Regions from separate parts of the Microaerobacter geothermalis genome, predicted to be linked through region 1. Evidence: riboswitches for the same ligand, from Rfam matches in the RefSeq annotation. Region 1 holds a riboswitch; each other region holds the start of a gene.
What was found. Region 1 has a riboswitch for S-adenosylmethionine ahead of L1765_RS00020 (methionine ABC transporter ATP-binding protein). Riboswitches for the same ligand answer to the same signal wherever they lie in the genome.
Positions count from the first base shown of each region.

Region 1 (3,115 bases):
TTTTACCACTTCATTCAATACTTCCGCATGGGGAACCGCAGTGGCTCCAACTTTCAAAACTTCCTCTTTTCCTCCACAACCAGCTAAAACAACGGTTAATGCAAGTACCAATACAGCGAGTATACCAAACTTTTTCATCATGTTCCTCTCCTTGTCCTTAAATTTATATATAAGTTATCGCTTATCCACTAAGCGGGAAAGCCAATCACCAATGGATTGAAACAACTGAACAATCAAAACCAACAGAATGGTTGTTACCAACAAAATATCTCCCTGGAATGAGTTGTATCCCAAATTGTAGGCCATACTTCCCAAACCGCCAGCACCGATAATTCCAGCGAAGGCAGAATAACCGACCAGCCCCACAGAAGTAACGGTAATGCTGGAGATAATCGCCGGAAGGGCTTCCGGTATCAACACCTTTCGTATAATTTGCCAATTGTTCGCCCCCATGGATTGAGCCGCTTCGATGACACCTTTATCCACCTCCCGAATGGACGTTTCTACCAGTCTTGCCAAAAAAGGGGCAGAGCCTAAAATAAGCGAAAAGAGAGCGGCAGTCGGTCCAATGGATGTTCCAATTAACATCCTTGAAATGGGAATGACCCACAAAATCAGAACGATATAGGGAACCGAACGGAAAATATTAACCACCGTACCAAGAATGGAATTTAACCATTTAATCGGCACCATATATCCGGGACTAGTAATAACCAGCAAAACTCCTAAAGGGATTCCAAGAAGGGAAGCAAAGAATAGAGAAACAATCACCATGTATAAAGTTTCCCCTGTCGCTAGAAGAACTCCATCCCAATTGGTCATCACATTCTGAAAATATCCTGTGATCCATTCCATCACCTATTCCCCTCCCTTCTGGGCCAGATGTTCCACTTCCACCTTCTCTTCACGGAGAAAGCGAATGGCTTTCTTCTGTTCCTCTTCCGGACCGATCAACTGCAGGAACAAAGTACCATAGGAATTTCCTTGTATCCGGTTGACATGTCCATGAAGAATATTAACTTCTACATCAAACTTTTTAATTAAACGATTTATGAGCGGCCTTTCTGCCGAGTCCCCAAGAAATGACAGCTTCACCAGAGAACCATCCTTTAACAGTTCTTCCCAATCATGAAGTTGTTCCAATGTATCATCCGGTTCTGTCACCTGTTTTACAAAACGTTTTGCGATTTCTGTTTTTGGATGGCTGAAAACCTCAAGGACCGTTCCCATCTCAACGATTTTCCCATTTTCAATTACCGCGACCCGGTCACAAATTTTTTGGATCACGTGCATTTCATGGGTAATGAGAACAATGGTTAGCCCCAATTTTTCATTAATTTCTTTTAACAAATCTAGAATAGAATCGGTCGTTTTCGGATCTAAAGCTGAAGTGGCTTCATCACAAAGCAAAACCTTCGGATGATTGGCAAGAGCCCTTGCAATGCCTACCCTTTGTTTCTGTCCACCGCTTAGCTCAGAGGGATAAGCATCTGCCCTTTCTTTTAGGCCCACCAATTCAACCAACTCATTCACCCTTTTCTCAATATTCTCCTTAGAAACTCCGGCAATCTCCAAAGGAAAAGCGATATTTTCCTTCACCGTTCTAGACCAAAGCAAATTAAAATGCTGAAAGATCATTCCGATTTCCTGCCGGGCTTTCCGCAAGTCACGGACTGAAAGCCGAGTCATTTCCACATTAGACACTTGAATGCTCCCAGAGGTAGGTGGCTCAAGCATATTGATCGTCCTGATCAATGTGCTTTTTCCTGCACCGCTGTAACCAATCACTCCAAATATTTCTCCCTTTTGAACTTCAAGATTGATATCAGATAAGGCTTTCACCTGCTTTTTTCCCGATGAAAAGACTTTTTCCAATTTCTTAATCCTTATCATAATGGCACACCCCCTCACTAAATAATAAAAACCTTTCCTGAGACAGAAAGGTTTTTGAGCGAACCGACCCCTCTTATCTCTCAGGAAAAATCCTGCAGGAATTGGCACCTTCCCCTGATTTAAAATCCAAGGGGGTTGCCGGGCTTCATCGGGCCAGTCCCTCCACCTCTCTGAATAAGAGATATATTATTCATATCATTTTTGACATGATTACAAGTTACCACGCAGACATGTACATGTCAATAGGAAATTGCTTCTTGATACATGTCAAAAGCCTCTTTTCTTTCTCCCGAATTTTCTTTGTCTTCAGCCTTATCCCATAATTCATAATTGATCTGTAATGCAAATAAATAAAGCTCTTTCATCCAAGCAAGGGCTTCTTGCCACCATTCCATTTGGCGATAAAACAGTGCCAATTGATGAATGGCATAACACAGGGAAGGTCCAACCGTTGATTTCGCTTCTTCTTGTGATGAATAAGAATAAAATTCTTCCTTCTTTTCCTCAATCAGCCTTTTACACATGGTAATCGCCTTTTCTTGTTCACCCTTGTGAAAATAATAGTCGCACAAGTACACCTTGAGATGCTCAATACTCATCATATATCCCATTTGCGGCGGATATTGGGAAATGGCCTCCTCCATTTGTTGGATCGCCAATTCATAATTTCCTCTTGAGCCGTTGATTTCGGCCATTTCTGCCAAGGAACGGACATAGGCAAAATGCTCATTTTGATCTTCCTTAGGTCCTTCAACGGCAATGGTATGAAAGATATCATAAGCCAAGTCATGATGATGATATCTGAGGGCCATGACAGCCACCATCATCCGAGTATTGGGTTGGGAAAACTTGCGAAATGTATCATTTGGAAGAAATCGTCCTACTAATTTTTCGGCACGTTCAGCCAATTGATTCACCATTTCATCATGTGAGATCGGATTCATTGAGATTCTCCTTTCTAAAAATACAATAACGGAAGTAAACATGCATGACCGAAGGGTCACAAATTGATCATTTCTTTAGTTTAACAAAAAGAGCCAATCGGTAAAAGATTGGCTCTTTTTTTGTTTCCTGTCTTTATTTGTTACGCTATATGAATTTTGAGAGGATATCAATTTATGGGGGTTAATCTTCATCTACTTTTCCGTTTTCTTTATCTTTTTCTTCCTTTTTCCCTTTAAACTGACTTTCATCGTCATCCTTTTCATTTTTTTCTAGATAC
Region 1 covers NZ_JAKIHL010000001.1:2,400-5,514, reverse strand. The annotation lists gene L1765_RS00030 (MetQ/NlpA family ABC transporter substrate-binding protein) at 1-138, opposite strand, end outside; gene L1765_RS00025 (methionine ABC transporter permease) at 175-855, opposite strand; gene L1765_RS00020 (methionine ABC transporter ATP-binding protein) at 859-1,893, opposite strand; SAM riboswitch class I at 1,964-2,074, opposite strand; gene L1765_RS00015 (tetratricopeptide repeat protein) at 2,133-2,837, opposite strand; gene L1765_RS00010 (anti-sigma factor domain-containing protein) at 3,019-3,115, opposite strand, start outside.

Region 2 (3,115 bases), on a different contig from region 1:
CAATCTGAAGATCTTTTAAAACGTCGTAGGCAAATACGGGAAAGATTTTTTTTTAAAAATAAATCCGACTAATCCTATAAAAATTAATGTTGACACGAAGAAATAATTAACATTATAATTCTGATTAATAAAATATAAATTTATAGGAATTGGAGGAAATGAAATGCGTGTTGCAAACACAATTACGGATCTTATCGGAAATACTCCCCTCGTGAAGTTAAACAGAATCGTGGGAAGTGAAGATGCGGATGTTTATTTAAAACTGGAGTTTTTCAATCCTGGAGGCAGCGTAAAAGACAGGATTGCTATTGCTATGATTGAAGCCGCTGAAAAGGAAGGGAAACTGAAGCCAGGAGATACCATCGTAGAACCTACCAGCGGAAATACCGGTATTGGTTTGGCCATGGTTGCTGCAGCAAAAGGATATCGCACGATTTTAGTGATGCCGGAAACGATGAGTATGGAAAGAAGAAACTTACTTCGGGCTTATGGAGCTGAACTGGTACTTACACCAGGACCAGAGGGAATGAAAGGGGCGATAAGGGTGGCTAATGAATTGTTGGAAGATCATCCCAATTATTTTATGCCCCAGCAGTTTGAAAACCCTGCGAATCCGCAAATACATCGCGATACGACCGGGCAGGAACTGTTAGAACAAGCAGCAGAAATCGGGGGGATTGACGCTTTTGTTTCCGGAATTGGAACAGGGGGAACCGTTACCGGGGCGGGAGAAGTGTTAAAGGAGAAATTTCCTCAGTTGCATATTGTTGCTGTAGAACCAGCTGCCTCCCCAGTTTTGTCTGGAGGACAACCAGGTCCTCACAAAATCCAGGGCATTGGTGCCGGATTCGTTCCTAAGATTTTAAACACCGAAATCTATGATGAAATTATTACCGTTGAGAATGATGAGGCCTTTGAAACTTCCAGGAGAATGGCTCGAGAAGAAGGTATTTTGGGAGGTATTTCCTCAGGAGCTGCAGTTTTTGCTGCATTAAAAATCGCCAAAAGATTGGGTATAGGTAAAAAAGTTGTTGCAGTAATACCCAGCAATGGTGAAAGGTATCTAACCACCCCATTATATCAATTTGACATTTAATCAATTCAGACCCAAATAATTTCCTCTTATCCAGAGAGGTGGAGGGACTGGCCCGATGATACCCGGCAACCTTCAAACAGCAGATCGTTTGAGATGGTGCCAATTCCTGCAGAATGAAATTTTCTGAGAGATAAGAGGAGGTGTGGAACAAAAGATCATCCCCCTTCTCACAGGGGGATTTTTGCATAAAAAGAATAACAAAACGGAGGTTATGCATAATGCAAAAATGGTTAAGGGATCAGGGCGAAAAATTAAACCAAGTAGAATTGATTAAATTAGAAAAAGATGGTTTGGATGTCATTCAGGATATTTATCGTTACGCGGAGACGGGATATGACTCCATCACTCCTGATGATATGAATCGATTCAAGTGGGCAGGGATTTATGAGCAAAAGCCGAAGGAAGGTTATTTCATGATGAGGGTAAGAATTCCTTCAGGAATTCTTAACTCAGAGCAGGCAAGGGTGCTGGCTTCCATTGCTGTGGACTATGGTCGAAATCTAGTGGATATTACCACCCGGCAGGCCGTTCAATTCCATTGGCTTCAGATACAAGACATGCCCGATATTTTTCAGCGCTTGAAAGAAGTGGGGTTGTCTTCTTTCGAGGCATGCGGGGATTGCCCGAGGACGATTGTCGGAAATCCCTTGGCTGGTTTGGATCCTTATGAGTTAATCGATACGAGGCCATTGGCCCAAGAATTAAACGATTATTTCTTGATGAACAGGGATTTTTCTAATTTGCCTCGCAAATACAAAATATCGATTTCATCGAGCATTTATAATGCTGGACATGCAGAAATTAACGATTTAGCCTTTACTCCGGCTGTAAAAGTGATTGATGGGGAAGAAGTGATTGGTTTCCATGTTTGGGTGGGAGGAGGACTTTCGGCCAAACCTTATCTGGCGAAGCAACTGGATGTATTTGTCAGACCGGAAGAGGTGGTGAAGGTGGCAGCGGCGGTTACAACCATCTTCCGCGACTACGGATATCGGGAAAAACGTCATCGTGCTCGCCTTAAATTTCTGGTGGCCGATTGGGGACCGGAAAAATTTTGTGAAAAACTGTTTGAGCTGACTGGAGAACTTCCAGGGCGGGGAGAGGACAAAATTATCGGTTGGAATGCCGGATATTTTACAGGAGTTCATCCGCAAAAACAAGAGGGCTTAAAATATGTGGGATTATCTGTGCCTGTAGGAAGGATGACAGCCGAAGAATTGGAGGAACTGGCCCGGTTGGCAGATAAATACGGGGACGGTTCTTTAAGAACCTGCAACTCTCAAAATATTGTGTTGGCCAACATTCCGGATCATCGGATAGAGAAACTGTTGCAGGAGAAGGTCCTCGAGCGGTTGACGCCATATCCTAGAAATTTTACGGCTTTCGCTGTTTCTTGTACCGGAAATGAATTTTGCAATCTGGCCTTGGTGGAAACCAAGGAAAGAATGAGACAGTTGGCTTATTTCCTAGATGAGAATATTGAACTGGATGAGCCAATCCGAATGCATATGGTAGGCTGCCCCAACTCCTGTGGACAGAGGCAGATCGCTGATATTGGATTTCAGGGTGTGCTGGTGAAAACCCCTCAAGGAATGAAGGACGCCTTTGAAATTTATATTGGTGGCACATTAGGCCCCAATGCTGTCTTTAATGAAAAGTTAAAAGGCCGGGTATTGGGGGATGACCTCGGCCGAGTGGTTATACAGTTGATTGCCTACTATAAGGAAGAGAAGCAACCAGGTGAGAAGTTTTATGACTTTTCCAAGAGAACAGGAATAAAACCTTTCCAGGAAAGGTTAGATCAAATATTATCACAGCTTCAACAAAGTTAAAACCAAACCAAAGGAAAGGATAGTCGTACGATGTTCCTGTATAAATTGGAAGTTCGATTTGCCGATGAATCTTGGGCAACGGTAGTCACGATTGCTGGAGATGATAGGCAGGCATTCGAAAGTGCTAATCATCAGCTTGAGTGTCATTACCTACCGCTTAAAAAAATAACTGAAATGGCAATGGTGG
Region 2 covers NZ_JAKIHL010000023.1:19,189-22,303, reverse strand. The annotation lists gene cysK (cysteine synthase A) at 164-1,096, shown strand; SAM riboswitch class I at 1,120-1,233, shown strand; gene L1765_RS09705 (nitrite/sulfite reductase) at 1,315-2,928, shown strand; gene L1765_RS09700 (DUF3906 family protein) at 2,959-3,115, shown strand, end outside.
Region 2: it holds a riboswitch for S-adenosylmethionine, as region 1 does, so the genes downstream of both, L1765_RS09705 (nitrite/sulfite reductase) here and L1765_RS00020 (methionine ABC transporter ATP-binding protein) in region 1, are expected to answer to the same signal.

Region 3 (3,115 bases), 240 kb from region 1:
TTAAATAAAACCCAGAGGAGGAGTTGGAAAATAGAAAAGCAGGATCTTTCCCTGCTATTTAAAATTGGGTTTGTTGGTTACTTTATTTCCATTGGCGCCCAATTTGTCGGGACCTATTTGTCCAATGCTTCGATGGGTGCATTAATTACATCGTCCACACCTGCTTTTGTTGCCATATTTGCCTTTTTTCTGTTAAAGGAAAAATTGACCTTTCAAAAAATAATTTCCATCTTTATTGCGACCGTTGGTGTTGTGATTGTTGTTGGATTCGATCCTAGCGGATCTAATTTTACCGGTAATTTGGTTTTACTGTTAGCTGGAATTACCTGGGCGCTATATTCGGTGTATGTCAGGATGGCTACTCAAAAATATACCACACTAATGGTCACCATCTATGGGATGCTGTTTAGTTTGATTTTCACCACCCCAACCATGTTGTGGGAATTAAGCAAAACCCCGGTGCAGTTTTCCTTTTCCGGTTTGATTTGGCTCGGGGTGTTGTATACCGGAATCATATCTACCGCTCTTGCCTTTTTCCTTTGGAACAAGGGCTTTCAGTTGTTGGAAGCAGGAACCGCCGCCATCTTTTTTTTCGTTCAGCCGGTAGTTGGGGCTCTTCTAGGCTGGCTGCTTCTGGGCGAAGAGCTTTCTCTCAAGTTTTTCATAGGTGGGGGCTTAATTTTCTTAGGAGTAATATTGGCCACTTTGAAGTTTCAAACTTATTTAAAGCGGGAAGAAGCAAAGTAAACAATTTTCTGATGGTCTCTCTCACTCTATGAAGGAAAAGTTAGATTTAACGTCTATAAACAAATTAAAAACCTGCCCCTTTCAAGAGCTGTACACAGCTGTAACATCGGGTGCAGGTTTTTTCATTGGTTAATTTATACAGTGTGTGATTTTCCAAAAGACAGCTGACCTGCAGAAATGAGTCGGCTGACCAAAATGCTGCCCAGATATGCACTGATCATCATCTTGATGATGTCGAAAGGAACGAAGGGATAAACACCGGCAGCCAGAGCCTTCCCCCAGGTGAGGGATAAAACCAGTTTTAGTTGAAAGGCTCCCAGTAAATAGATAAAAAACAGTCCGACCAGATTGGCAAACAAGAACCATCCGTAAGAAAGTTTGTCCCGCTTTGCCGCTTGTTCCACAATCCATCCCACCACAAAAGCAGCAACGACATATCCGATAAGGTATCCTCCTGTTTTTCCAACGATAATTCCAATTCCTGAAGTGCCTTGGGCAAACACAGGAGCTCCGGCAATTCCCAATAATAAGTATACAATCATGGCTAATGCTCCATAGCGGCTCCCTAATACGGCTCCAGTCAGTGTCACGGCGATGATTGACAGGGTAAACGGAACAGATTCAGACAACGGTGTTGTAAATGAGATTCGGGCAAAAATAACCGTAATTGCTGCAAATAATCCAGTTAGAATCAACATTTTTAAATGATAGGACTTCCCCATATATTCTTCTCCTCCCCTTCTCTATATTTCTTCCCATTTTTACTATCTGTTAACGTTATAATTTTTATAGTTAACAAATAGCTAGCTTCAGTTTACTGATTCGATGGGTATAAGTCAATAAGATCACAATCAAAATTTTATGGATTGACATATTTCGGGGAATATCTTAATATGAATTCTAACAATTCTAAATGGATGAACTAAAAACTTGATATCTTGGATGACTCTTATCCAGAGAGGTGGAGGGACTGGCCCGATGAAACCCGGCAACCCCGAAGTTCAGACTTCGGAGAGGTGCTAATTCCAGCAGAACGGATGAGTTCTGGAAGATAAGAGAGGCTTGGTTCCGATGCTAACCCCTCTTCTTATCGAAGTGGGGATTTTTACTTTATAAAGAGGATTTTATGTTTTTGGAGTTGTGAGTGAAGAGAGAGGGAATGAAAGATGGCTATAGATATAATAGAAGTGATGCAGGTTCAAAAAGTATCCTTGGGCGAAGTACTCCTTGAATGTGGAGAAACGTTGCCCCATGTGGAGGTTGCCTTTGAAACTTCCGGTTTTTTAAACCGGGATAGGAGTAATGTTGTCCTTGTTTGCCATGCCCTAACTGGAGATGCCCAAGCGGTGGGGACTACAAAAAATCCGGGATGGTGGAGCGGGCTGATTGGACCGGGAAAGTATATTGACACCAATCAGTATTATGTCATTACCACTAATGTACTTGGAGGTTGTTACGGCACAACAGGGCCATCCAGCATAAATCCGAAAACAGGCCAACCCTATGGAGCGGACTTCCCTACAGTAACGATTCGCGATATGGTCCATGTGCAATACCTACTCTTGAAAAAGTTGGGAATTTCCAAGTTGTATGCTGTTATCGGGGGATCAATGGGAGGCATGCAGGTTTTGGAATGGGGAATCAGTTATCCCCAGATGATTGAGCATATCATTCCCCTGGCTACTTCCGCCTATTTATCACCAATGGCCATTGCTTACAACGATATCGGACGTCAAGCCATCCTGTCTGACCCGGAGTGGAAAGGGGGACATTATTATCCCGGAAGGGGTCCTGTTAAGGGACTATCCATTGCCCGGATGGTGGGAATGATTACTTACCGGACCGCAGACCTGTTCGAAGAGAGATTCGGAAGAACGATGAGACAAGACCATCAAGTTACCCAATTTGACTCCGTTTTCCAAGTGGAAAGCTATTTGAGATATCAGGGAGAGAAACTGGTTGACCGGTTTGATGCCAATTCGTATCTTTATCTCCTAAAAGCCATGGATTCCCATGATATCGGTCGTGGAAGGGGCGGCTGGAAAACTGCTCTCAGTCACATAAAATCCAAGGTGCTGCTGATTGGAATCACCCGGGATCTGTTATATACTGTCCAGCATATGGAAGAGATGCAGTCATCCCTGAAGCAAGCCAGGGTGGATTCGACCTATATAGAGATTGATTCTAAATTTGGCCACGATGGATTTTTGGTAGAATTTGAGCGAATCGGCCCACTGGTTGAGTCATTTTTAAGCAAAAAAGGGGTGCATCAGTAGAATGAAAAAGATAAAAATTGCCTTGTTGGGTTTAGGAACAGTTGGTTCCGGAGTGGTAAAAGCACTCCGTCAAAACGAAAAAGTACTTGCGG
Region 3 covers NZ_JAKIHL010000001.1:239,258-242,372, forward strand. The annotation lists gene L1765_RS01220 (DMT family transporter) at 1-747, shown strand, start outside; gene L1765_RS01225 (biotin transporter BioY) at 882-1,469, opposite strand; SAM riboswitch class I at 1,694-1,805, shown strand; gene metX (homoserine O-acetyltransferase MetX) at 1,914-3,023, shown strand; gene L1765_RS01235 (homoserine dehydrogenase) at 3,025-3,115, shown strand, end outside.
Region 3: it holds a riboswitch for S-adenosylmethionine, as region 1 does, so the genes downstream of both, metX (homoserine O-acetyltransferase MetX) here and L1765_RS00020 (methionine ABC transporter ATP-binding protein) in region 1, are expected to answer to the same signal.

Region 4 (3,115 bases), on a different contig from region 1:
TTCTTGATGGTGACAACATCAGGCATGGATTAAATAAAGGGCTTGGTTTTACACCCGAAGACCGAAGGGAAAATATCCGGAGAATCGGTGAGGTAGCCAAGCTGTTTGTAGATGCTGGAATGATTCCCATTACCGCTTTTATTTCACCTTTTCGCGAAGACAGGCAGTTGGTCAGAAACCTGGTTGAACCTGGAGAATTTATTGAAGTTTATGTAAAATGTCCATTAGAAGAGTGCGAGCAGCGGGATCCGAAGGGGCTCTACAAAAAGGCCAGAATTGGAGAAATTCCGGAATTTACGGGAGTCAGCTCTCCCTACGAAGAACCGGAAAATCCGGAATTGATCATTGAAACCCATCGATTCACCATTGATCAATCTGCCGAAAAGATCATCCAATATTTAATGAAACGTATCTAATCATTCCATTTAGATTCGAGAAAGTTAAAAGAAATTTTCAGTGTATGCCGAATCAAGAATTTAGGGTTTTGCATCATTGGTTAACATTTGTCAATTCCATTGGAGGAGTTGAAAAAATGGTCAAAAAATTAGCCTTAAGCTTCACCCCGACCCCTCTGCATTTGGCTGAACGGTTAAGTGAACATACCGGTACGGAAATCTGGATCAAAAGAGACGATCTGACCGGATGTATGGCTACCGGGGGGAACAAGATCAGGAAACTGGAATATATCCTGGCCGATGCTTTGGAAAAGGGAGCGGATACGGTGATCACGACAGGAGGTCCCCAATCCAACCATGCCAAAGCAACGGCTGCCCTGGCAGTCAAAGTCGGACTTAAGCCGGTTTTAGTCTTGGCCGGTCGTGATCCGGGGCATCGGAGAGCCAATTTATTTATCGATACTCTGGTCGGTGCCGAGATTCGCTTTAGCGGGGCGAGAACAGCGGAAGAAATGGAAGAAGCTTTAATCCGGACATATAATGAATTCCATCTGAAAGGAAAAAAACCGTATCTGATTCCGATTGGCGGTTCCAACGGTTTGGGCAGTCTGGGATATCTGGATGCCTATAAGGAGATTGAAGGCCATCATTTTGACTGGATTGTGGTTACCGCCGGATCGGGGGGGACATTTGCCGGAATTTATCTGGGGAACCGTCTTTCTCGTGACCGTGCCAAACTGCTGGGAATCAGTCCCTGGCTTCCCAAGGAGGAAATTTCCCTTAGAATCAGGAATTGTATTCGGGAAGTTGACAGGGACTGGATGGAAGAGGACTTATTGATTGATGACCAATACATCGGGCCCGGATACGGAAAAACAACTCCGGAATCCGTTCATGCGATTCAGCTGCTGGCTCAGCTTGAGGCGATTCTGCTGGACCACGTCTATACCGGGAAAACCATGGCCGGTTTGCTGGACTATATTAACAAGGGAATCATCACTTTCCGTGACCGTGTATTGTTTTGGCATACCGGCGGGGCACCGGGCTTATTGGCCATACAGGACTGGTGGTATAATCATGATTAAGAAAATTTCGATAACCCTATTGACAGGGAACCTATGACAGGTTAGAATGACAGCATCGTATTAATTGAATAGCATTCTTATCAAGAGAAGGCGGAGGGACTGGCCCGATGAAGCCCGGCAACCGACTCGGCGGAGTATTCCAAAGAGAACGGTGCTAATTCCTGCAAAATGAGTTTTCATTTTGAAAGATAAGGCTGGAACCGACCTGTCTTCGGAAACCGATACCCCTTTCAAGATGAAGGGGGTTATTTTTTTTGGGGGGTAATGAAAATGAACGTAGAGACGAAGCTGGCTCAAATTGGAAATCGAAGGGATGAAAAAACCGGTGCCATCAATTTTCCAATCTATCATTCTGCTGCTTATCAACATCCGGAATTGGGGGAAAGCACCGGTTACGATTACACAAGAACCGCAAACCCGACAAGAACCGTATTGGAAGATGCCATAGCCACTCTGGAAAAGGGGGATCGGGGATTTGCGTTAAGTTCCGGCATGGCAGCAATCCAGGTGATATTTTCACTTTTTTCTGCCGGGGATCATATCGTGGCATCCCTTGATTTGTATGGAGGGACCTATCGGCTGTTCGAACAGGTGTTAAGGCGGTTTTCATTACAGTTTAGCTATGTTGATGCAAGGGACATGGATTCGGTTGAAGCTGCCATAGGCCCTTCTACGAAAGCGATATTTATAGAATCTCCTACCAATCCCATGATGCATGAAGCAGACATCCATCAGATTGCCCGACTGGCAAAGAATAAAGGGCTGATCACCATTGTTGACAATACTTTTCTTACCCCCTATTTTCAAAATCCGATTCCATTAGGAGCGGATATCGTTGTACACAGTGGAACGAAGTATTTAGGGGGACATAATGACGTATTGGCAGGATTGATTGTATCCAAGGGTGAAGAGATTTCTGAGAAATTATCCTTTTTGCATAATTCGATCGGTGCCGTATTGGGTCCCCAGGATTCCTGGTTGTTAATTCGGGGGATGAAAACGTTGGCTTTACGCATGGAAAAACATCAGCGAAATGCCAATAAAATCGTTTCTTTTCTGAAAAAGCACCCCTGTGTGGAGGAAGTGTTTTATCCCGAAGGAATCAAGGGACAGACGAAGGGTAACGGAGGAATGATCTCCTTTCGCCTGAAGAAAAAGGAGTGGATTCCAACGGTATTAAAAAATTTGAGGGTGATTTCATTTGCGGAAAGCCTTGGCGGGGTAGAAAGTTTGATGACCTATCCTTCTGTTCAGACCCACGCGGACATTCCTGAAGAGATTCGGCGGAAAGTAGGCGTGTGTGATCGTCTGCTCCGTTTGTCAACTGGGATCGAACATGAGGAAGATTTAATCGGAGATATTTCTCAGGCGTTGGATTATGCCGTAAATGAAGAAAACATTCACCGGAATGGAGGGGAATTGGATGAAATTTTCCACGCAAATCATTCACAATCCTTATAAAGTGGATCCATATACCGGAGCCTGTAGCACTCCTATTTACCAGGCTTCCACCTATCATCAGTTTGATGTAGATCAACCGGGCCCCTATGATTATGCCCGGTCAGGCAACCCAACCCGCCATGCTTTGGAAGAGACGATTGCATTATTGGAAGGTGGATGTAGAGGGTTTGCCTT
Region 4 covers NZ_JAKIHL010000023.1:12,512-15,626, reverse strand. The annotation lists gene cysC (adenylyl-sulfate kinase) at 1-416, shown strand, start outside; gene L1765_RS09675 (1-aminocyclopropane-1-carboxylate deaminase/D-cysteine desulfhydrase) at 461-1,480, shown strand; SAM riboswitch class I at 1,555-1,675, shown strand; gene L1765_RS09670 (aminotransferase class I/II-fold pyridoxal phosphate-dependent enzyme) at 1,751-2,941, shown strand; gene L1765_RS09665 (aminotransferase class I/II-fold pyridoxal phosphate-dependent enzyme) at 2,904-3,115, shown strand, end outside.
Region 4: it holds a riboswitch for S-adenosylmethionine, as region 1 does, so the genes downstream of both, L1765_RS09670 (aminotransferase class I/II-fold pyridoxal phosphate-dependent enzyme) here and L1765_RS00020 (methionine ABC transporter ATP-binding protein) in region 1, are expected to answer to the same signal.